DNA from 2 places in the Streptomyces sp. NPDC048255 genome. Region 2 is predicted to be linked to the other one. Evidence: riboswitches for the same ligand, from Rfam matches in the RefSeq annotation. Region 2 holds a riboswitch; the other holds the start of a gene.
The links. A riboswitch is a leader RNA that binds a small molecule or an ion and turns the genes downstream of it on or off. The one in region 2 is predicted to bind S-adenosylmethionine.
Positions count from the first base shown of each region.

Region 1: it holds a riboswitch for S-adenosylmethionine, as region 2 does, so the genes downstream of both, thrC (threonine synthase) here and AB0D94_RS10190 (aminotransferase class V-fold PLP-dependent enzyme) in region 2, are expected to answer to the same signal.

Region 1 is NZ_JBEZMA010000013.1:14,694-19,110, reverse strand. Features, by position in the region: gene AB0D94_RS13450 (MoaD/ThiS family protein) at 246-521, opposite strand; gene thrC (threonine synthase) at 560-1,849, opposite strand; SAM riboswitch class I at 1,867-2,024, opposite strand; gene AB0D94_RS13440 (glucosyl-3-phosphoglycerate synthase) at 2,210-3,160, shown strand; gene AB0D94_RS13435 (trehalose-6-phosphate synthase) at 3,207-4,417, shown strand, end outside.
Region 2 is NZ_JBEZMA010000008.1:155,849-160,265, forward strand. Features, by position in the region: gene AB0D94_RS10180 (Lrp/AsnC ligand binding domain-containing protein) at 1-150, shown strand, start outside; gene AB0D94_RS10185 (ferredoxin) at 764-1,357, opposite strand; gene AB0D94_RS10190 (aminotransferase class V-fold PLP-dependent enzyme) at 1,377-2,759, opposite strand; SAM riboswitch class IV at 2,974-3,090, opposite strand; gene trpD (anthranilate phosphoribosyltransferase) at 3,170-4,234, opposite strand; gene AB0D94_RS10200 (ubiquinol-cytochrome c reductase cytochrome b subunit) at 4,413-4,417, opposite strand, start outside.

The DNA.
Region 1 (4,417 bases), on a different contig from region 2:
CATTGAAAAAGAGTGAAAATTTGGCATATCGCAGGGCAACTCGGGCCAGGCATATTGCGCCAAAGCCCCATACCGCACTTGCACATTGACCCGATGTCGACCCTCACGCGGCCCGTTCATATGCGGCGGGCAAGAACAGCGGAGGGGACTTCCCCAACTCTACCGCGCCCAATCAAGCAGAATTGCCCCCTCCGCTTGTTAGCGGAGGGGGCAATTACGGTTTTCGCGTGTCACCTACGGGAAGGTCAGCCGCCCGCGACGGCCGGGATGATCGAGACGCCCGCACCGTCCGGGGTCGCGGCCTCCAGCCCGCCCTCGAAACGCACGTCGTCGTCGTTCACGTAGACGTTGACGAAGCGGCGCAGCTTGCCCTGGTCGTCCAGGACGCGCGCGGCGATGCCCGGGTGGCTCTTCTCCAGGGACTCGATGACCTCGGCCAGGGTCGCGCCCTCGGCGGGGACCTCGGCCTTGCCGCCGGTGTAGGTGCGCAGGATGGTGGGGATGCGGACGTTGACGCTCATGGCGCTACTGCCTTTCCGGTAGGGCGGAGGAGAAGTGGTCAGGCCAGGCCGGCGGCGCGGAACGCGTCCAGGCTCGGGCGGATGGTGGCGGTCTGCCCGCTCTCCGCGGCCACCGCCTCCAGGGTCTTGAGACCGTCACCGGTGTTCAGGACCACCGTGGTCAGCGCCGGGTCGAGCTGCCCGTTCTCGATGAGCTTCTTCGTCACGCCGACGGTCACGCCGCCCGCGGTCTCGGCGAAGATGCCCTCGGTCTGCGCGAGGATCTTGATGGCCTCGACGACCTGCTCGTCGGTGACGTCCTCGACGAAGCCGCCGGTGCGCCGCGCGATGTCCAGGACGTACGGGCCGTCCGCCGGGTTGCCGATGGCCAGCGACTTGGCGATGGTGTTCGGCTTCTGCGGGCGGACCACGTCGTGTCCGGCCTTGAAGGCGGTCGACACCGGGGAGCAGCCCTCGGCCTGGGCGCCGAAGATCTTGTAGGGCTTGTCCTCGACGAGGCCGAGCTTGATCAGCTCCTGCAGACCCTTGTCGATCTTCGTCAGCTGCGAGCCGGACGCGATCGGGATCACGATCTGGTCGGGCAGCTGCCAGCCGAGCTGCTCGCAGATCTCGTACGCCAGGGTCTTGGAGCCCTCGCCGTAGTACGGACGCAGGTTGACGTTGACGAAGCCCCAGCCCTCGCCCAGCGGGTCGCCGATGAGCTCGGAGCAGAAGCGGTTGACGTCGTCGTAGTTGCCCTCGATGCCGACCAGGTCGCCGCCGTACACACCGGCCATGACGACCTTGCCCTGCTCCAGGTCGTGCGGGATGAACACGCAGGAGCGGAAACCGGCCCGGGCGGCCGCGGCGCCGACGGCGCCGGCCAGGTTGCCGGTGGAGGAGCAGGACAGGGTGGTGAAGCCGAAGGCGCGGGCGGCCTCGACGGCGATGGCCACGACGCGGTCCTTGAAGGAGTGCGTCGGGTTGCCGGAGTCGTCCTTGACGTAGAGCTTGCCGGTGACGCCGAGCTCCTTGGCCAGGTTGGCCGCGTCCACGAGCTTGGTGAAGCCGGGGTTCAGGCTGGGCTTGGAGGCCACGTCCGCGGGGACGGGCAGCAGCGGGGCGTAGCGCCAGATGTTGTTCGGGCCGGCCTCGATCGCGGCACGCAGGGCCTCGGGGTTCCCGGTGGGAAGGTCGTAGGCGACTTCCAGAGGTCCGAAGCACTCGGCGCACGCGAAGATGGGACCGAGCTCGAAGCGGGTACCGCACTCACGACAGGAAAGGCCGGTGGCGGGTCCCAGGTCGACAGAAACCTGGTCGGCAGAGGTGGCGACAGTCTGTGCAGCCATGATGGCGAGGCCCTTTCTCCTCATCTTCCCCATGGCGCACTTCGCCATGAGACGGAATTGGCACCTTCCCTAGCCGGGGACCTCGCTGATGTCGCTGACGTACGCGATCGCGAGACCGACTGGAGGGTTGCCGGGGCTTCAACGGGCCGTGTCCCTCTGCCCCTCTGGATGAGCGGTATGGCACCGGGCCGCGCGCTCTATGGCGCGCCCGGGCGTTTGTGCGCGAGGACCCCCGACATGCGATGGTCCTTCGCGTTGTTCAAGACTGTAACCGAAGGCCCCGTGTGGTTGAGACAACCGTCCGAACCGCGAGATGGATCTCAATGGGGTCAAACCGCCGAACGGCAGGGAGTGCTGAAAGTGCTGGAAGAGGTGGAGCGCTGGCTGGCCGACCGCTCCTGGTCCGCCGCTGACCGACCGCTCGACCAGCTGCTGGAGCGGAAACGGGCAGCCGGCACCACGGTCAGCGTGGTGCTGCCCGCGCTCGACGAGGAGGCCACCGTCGGCGCCATCGTCGAGGTGATCCGGCGCGAGCTGATCGAGGGACTGCCGGTCCCGCTGGTGGACGAGCTGGTCGTCATCGACTCGGGCTCCACCGACCGCACGGCCGAGGTCGCGGCGAAGGCGGGCGCCCGGGTGGTGCACCGCGACGAGATACTGCCGCGAATACCCGCACTGCCCGGCAAGGGCGAGGTGCTGTGGCGCTCGCTGCTGGCCACCACCGGGGACGTGATCTGCTTCGTCGACGCCGACCTGCGGGACTTCTCCTCCGCCTTCGTCTCCGGGATCGTCGGACCGCTGCTGACCGACCCGGACGTGCAGTTCGTGAAGGCGATGTACGACCGCCCGCTCGGCGACGCCCCCGGCCAGGGCGGCAGGGTGACCGAGCTCGTCGCCCGCCCGCTCCTCAACCTCCACTGGCCGCAGCTGGCCGGATTCGTACAGCCGCTGGGCGGCGAGTACGCCGTGCGCCGCGGCCTGCTGGAGCGGCTGCCGTTCCCCGTCGGGTACGGCGTCGAGCTGGGCCTGCTGGTGGACGCCCTGCACACGGTCGGCCTGGACGCCCTGGCCCAGGTGGACGTCGGGGTACGGCTCCACCGCCACCAGGGCGGGCAGGCGCTGGGCCGGATGGCCGCGGCGATCTACCGCACCGCGCAGGTGCGGCTCTCGCGCGGGCACCTCGTACGGCCGGAACTGACGCAGTTCGAGCGGGGGCCGGACGGGTTCGTGCCCCGGACGTACCCGGTGGACACCGAGGAGCGGCCGCCGATGGCGGGCATCAAGGAGTACGCGCACCGCCGCGTGGCATGACGATTGTGGACGTTTGAGCGAGCGCGGGCCGGGCTAGGTTGGCCGCATGGCTTCTCAGGTACTCGTTGCAGCGAACCGCGGCCCGCTCTCCTACGCCCTCTCCGACGACGGCACCCTCGGTGCCCGGCGCGGCGGGGGCGGTCTCGTCTCCGGCCTCTCCGCCGCGCTGGCACAGCAGCCGGAGGCGCTGTGGATCTGCGCGGCGCTGTCGGAGGCGGACCGGGAGGCGGTCCGGCGGGGGGTGGCCGAGCCGGGTGTCCGGATGCTGGACATCGATCCCACGGTGTACGACGACGCGTACAACGGCATCGCGAACTCGGTGCTCTGGTTCACCCACCACCACCTGTACGACATCCCGCGCGAGCCGGTCTTCGACGCGCGGTTCCGGCGGCAGTGGGAGTCGTACACCGCCTACAACCAGGCCTTCGCCGAAGCCCTCGCCGAGGAGGCGGCCGACGGGGCCCGGGTCCTGGTGCAGGACTACCACCTGGCCCTGGTCCCGGGCGCGCTGCGCGCACTGCGGCCGGACCTGCGGATCGCCCACTTCACGCACACCCCGTGGGCCTCGTTCGAGTTCATGCGCATGCTTCCGGACGACGTCCGGGGGCAGCTGGTGTGGGGGATGCTCGGGGCGGACCTGCTGGGCTTCCACGCGTGGCGGTGGTCGGCGAACTTCATCAGCGGCGCGACCACCGACGACGCGACCGGCGTGGCGGACGGGTACATGCCCTCCGGGACGCCGGAGCGCGGGGTGTGGCACCGCAGGATCGTCCCGGGCGGCAAGAACGGGTACGGCGAGAAGCGGTTCACCGACGTCCGGCAGTTCCCCCTCGGCGTGGACGCGGACGAGCTGCGGGCGCTCGCCCACCGGCCGGAGGTCGACGAGAAGCTGGCGCAGCTGCGGGCGGAGGTCGGGGACCGCAAGACGATCGTCCGCGTGGACCGCACGGAGCTGTCGAAGAACATCCTGCGGGGCCTGCTGGCGTACCGGGAGCTGCTCACCGTCCACCCCGAGTGGCGGGGCCGGGTCGTGCACCTGGCCTCCGCGTACCCCTCGCGGCAGGACCTGGCGGTGTACCGGGCGTACACGGAGTCGGTGCGGGAGCTGGCGGCGGAGATCAACGCGGAGTTCGGGACGGCGGACTGGCAGCCGGTGCTGGTGTCCGTGAAGGACGACTTCACGCGCTCGCTGGCCGCCTACCGGCTGGCGGACGTGGCGCTGGTCAACCCGGTGCGGGACGGGATGAACCTGGTGGC
Region 2 (4,417 bases):
CGCGTGGCCCGCCACGAGAACCTGGCGGACATCATCCCGGGCCGCATCAGCAAGATCCCGGGCGTGGAGGCGACGGACACGCACGTGGCGTTCCGCACGTACTCGCAGCACGACTTGGAAGCGGCGTTCGCCATCGGCCTGGACGCTTAGCGCTGGGCTCTGGCGGGGGGTTCGCCTCAATCGCCGGCGGGGCTGGAAATGTGCCCCCGGGCGGGATCCCGCCCTCCGGGCACGGGCCGTACGGGTACGGGTGACCCACCCGGGCGGAATCCCACCTGCCGGGCACGGGCCGTACGGGTACGGGTGACCCACCCGGGCGGGATCCCGGCTGCCGGGCCTGTCCGCGGCGGCCCTCCGGGACGTCTCCTCGGCTCGCGCACTGAGCCCGGTCACGCACCGTCAGGCCGGTTGCGCGCTCGTCCTGCGGGGACGTCCCTGCGCGCCCCCGCTCCCCCACCCGGGCAGGGGCCGGGCCTCGCCAGCGGAGTCGGCCGTGGGGTGGGGACGCGCAGGAGTGTCCCCGCAGGACGAGCGCGCAACCCGGGCCGCACCCACGCAGCCTGACCTCAGTGCGCGAGCCGAGGAGACACTCCGGAGCGGCCCCGCCCCACCCCCGCACCCGCCGGGCCGCCTGCACGGGCAAGGCCGTACCCGCCGGGCCGCCCGCACGGGCAAGGCCGTACACGCCGGGCCGCCCGCAGGGGCAAGGCCGTACACGCCGGGCCGCCCGCAGGGGCAAGGCCGTACCCCGCAGGGCAGCGGATCAGAGGGTCGGCAGGGCTTCGCCCGGGCCGGCGGCGCGGCCTTCTGACAGGTGGAAGACGTACCCGCGGAGGTACTCCCCCAGGCCGGCGTCGATGTACGCCGCGTACTCACGCGCCCCGGCTGCGGCTTCGCGTTCTTCGGCCCGCTCGGACACAGACCACGTCCGGCCCACGGCGGCGGCCCACTCCCTCACCCCGCCACGATCGCGCCACCAGTCCCGGACCAGATCCGGGGTCCAGTGGTCGTCACCGTCGCAGGCGTACCCGACCATCGGGTCCTGCGCGACCGCGCCCAGCAGCGCCAGCGCCTGCGCCGCGTCACGGGGCTGCCGGTAGACGAACTCCGCGCCCCACTCGTCGTCGTAGAGCACGTGCCCGGGGGCGATCAGCCGGCCCATCCAGCAGTTGTCGGTCCCCGCCCCGTAGAACGGCCCCGGCACGTTGCGCCAGTCGCGCTCCGCCCAGCGGTCGGGGCGGGGGTTCCACCAGCCGCCGCGGTGCTCCGCGGCGGGCAGCCACGTGCCGCCGTCCGGGGCGGGCAGCGGCCCGCTCTCCGCGGCCCGGACGTACGGCAGCGGGTCCCAGTAGCTCATGCCCCGCATCCTGTCAGGGTCAGACGGCCGGGACGCAGCGGCCCTCTTCGGTGCGGTACTGCCACTTCGCGCCGTCCGCGACGAGCTCCCGCACCGCGCGGACGAAACGCTCCACGTGCTCGTCAGGCGTGCCGGCGCCGAAGCTGACGCGGATCGCGTTCAGCGAGCGCTCCCCCGGCGCCGCCTCCGGCGCACCGCACTCGCCCTGGGCCTGCGGCTCGCTGCCCAGCAGGGTGCGGACCAGCGGGTGGGCGCAGAACAGGCCGTCGCGTACGCCGATGCCGTACTCGGCGGACAGCGCGGCCGCGAAGTGCGAGCTGTTCCAGCCGTCCACGACGAAGGAGATGACGCCGACCCGGGGGGCCTCGTCCCCGAAGAGGGACAGGACGCGGACCGCCGGGACCTCCGCCAGGCCCTCGCGGACCTTCGCGATGAGGTGGCGCTCGCGGGCGACCAGGCTGTCGAACCCGGCCTCGGTCAGGGCCTTGCAGGCGGAGGCGATGGAGTAGACGCCGATGACGTTGGGGGAACCGGCCTCGTGGCGGGCGGCCGTGGTGTGCCACTCGACGTCCACGCCGCCGTCCTCGCGCCGGGCCACCTTGCGGGAGGCACCGCCGCCCGCGAGGTACGGCTCGGCCGCCTGGAGCCAGTCCGCGCGGCCGGCGAGGACGCCCGAGCCGAAGGGGGCGTAGAGCTTGTGTCCGGAGAAGGCGACCCAGTCCACGTCCAGGTCCTGGACCGAGACGGGGTGGTGCGGGGCGAGCTGGGCGGCGTCCAGGACGATCCGCGCGCCGTGGGCGTGCGCGGCGGCGGCGAGTTCCTTCACCGGCCACAGTTCACCGGTGACGTTGGACGCGCCGGTGACGCAGACCAGGGCCGGGCCGTAGGGGTCGCGGTCGGCCAGCGCCCGCTCCAGGGTGGCGACGGCCTCGTCCGGGGTGCGCGGGGCGTTGAGGTAGGTGACCTGCGCGTCCGTCCACGGCAGCAGCGAGGCGTGGTGCTCGGTCTCGAAGACGAAGACCTGGCAGTCGGCCGGAAGGGCGGCGGCGAGGAGGTTCAGGGAGTCGGTGGTGGACCGGGTGAAGACCACCTGGTCGGCGGGGCGGCAGTCGAGGAACTCGGCGACCGTGGCCCGGCTCTGCTCGAAGAGGTCGGTGGACAGCTGCGAGAGGTAGCCGGCGCCGCGGTGCACGCTGCCGTAGTAGGGGGCGTAGGCGGCCACGTCGTCCCAGACCCGCTGGAGCGCGGGGGCGGAGGCCGCGTAGTCGAGGGCCGCGTAGGTGACCTCGCCTCCGGTGACGAGGGGGACGGTGACGTCCCGGCCGAGCACCGGCAGCGGCTCGGCACAGGCGGGGCCCTCGGCGGTGGCGGTGGCGGTGGCGGCGTTCAGGGATGCGGACATGGCGGTATCTCCCGGCAGGCAGGGGTGAATGGCTTCGGTGTGCCCGTACGGGGACGCGGCTCTGGGCCGTCCGGGGTACGGGAAGTCCTCGGAGCGAACGGGGGTACGCAGAAGTGACCCTGTCCGAGGGTTGAAGAAGGGGCGGAGTCGCCCTATCGCATTCGCTTGCTCACGGAAAACGCTCCTCGAGAGACCAGGACCCCTGGTGTCGAGGGATCCGCGCTTGCCGTAGACCTCGCTGCCTACGACCTGGTCATCACCCGGGGCACCCCGCCACGGAAGGAGGGTTGCCGGACAGCAAGCCGGGGCCTAAACGCTGTCACTCGTGACCTGTCCAGCATCCTGCCACAAGATCCCCCGAGCGCAAGACCCCGGTCCGCATGGTGGACCGGGGCCTTGGCCGGAAATGATCAGGCGTTGCTCGCCGCCACCCACCGCTCCAGCGCCGCCCGGGCCTCGCCCGAGTCGATGGACCGGGCCGCGAGGGCGATGCCCGCCGCGATCTGCTCCTCCAGCGTGCCCGTGCCGGGGTCCAGGGCCACCAGGGCCGCGGCCGAGTTCAGCAGCACCGCGTCGCGGACCGGGCCGGTCTCGCCCGCCAGCAGGCGGCGGGCCACGTCCGCGTTGTACGAGGGGTCCCCGCCGGCGAGGGCCGCTACGTCGACCAGGTCGATGCCGACGTCGCGCGGGTCGAAGGACTGCTCCGAGACCTTGCCGTCGCGGACCCACCAGACGCGCGAGGTCGCCGTCGTGGTCAGTTCGTCCAGGCCGTCGTCACCGCGGAAGACCAGCGCGGACGAGCCCCGCTCGGCGAGCACGCCCGCCACGATCGGGGCCACCCGGGCGTCGGCCACGCCGGTCGCCTGGGCCCGTACCCGCGCCGGATTCGTCAGCGGGCCTAGGAAGTTGAAGGTGGTCCGGATGCCCAGCTCCTTGCGGGCCGCGGCCACGTGCCGCAGCGCCGGGTGGAACTTCACCGCGAAGCAGAAGGTGATGCCGGCCGCCTCGGCGACCTCGACGACCCGTGAGGTGCTGAGGTTGAGGTTGACGCCGAGCTTCTCCAGGACGTCCGAGGACCCGCTCGCGGAGGACGCGGCCCGGTTCCCGTGCTTGACCACCTTGGCGCCGGTACCGGCCACCACGATCGCCGACATCGTGGAGATGTTCACCGTCTTGGCCCCGTCGCCGCCCGTGCCGACGATATCCACCGTCCGGCCCGGCACCTCGATCAGGTTGGCGTGGTCGTACATGGCGCGCACCATGCCGGTGATCTCCGTGACCGTCTCCCCCTTGGCCCGCAGCGCGACCACGAAACCCGCGATCTGGGCGTCGGTGGCCTCCCCGCGCATGATCCGGTCCATGGCCCAGGCCGTGTCGTCGGCGCTCAGGTCCCGGCCGGTCAGCAGGGCGTCGAGGACGCCCGGCCAGCTACGGGCCGCCACGCTGTCGCCGCCTGCCGGGGTCACAACGTTCATGGTCCGCTCCTGTGCTAGTGGGCCGCCCCCATTTTCGCCGCCCACGTCGAATGGGAAGACCCTCAGCCTATCCAGCCCCGGGGGGCGGCAAAGAGCCCCGTCCAGACACTGGACGGGGCTCTCACCGTGGCGACACCAGGACTGGCCGAAACCAGTCCCTCATGCGTTCAGCAGGGGATCAGT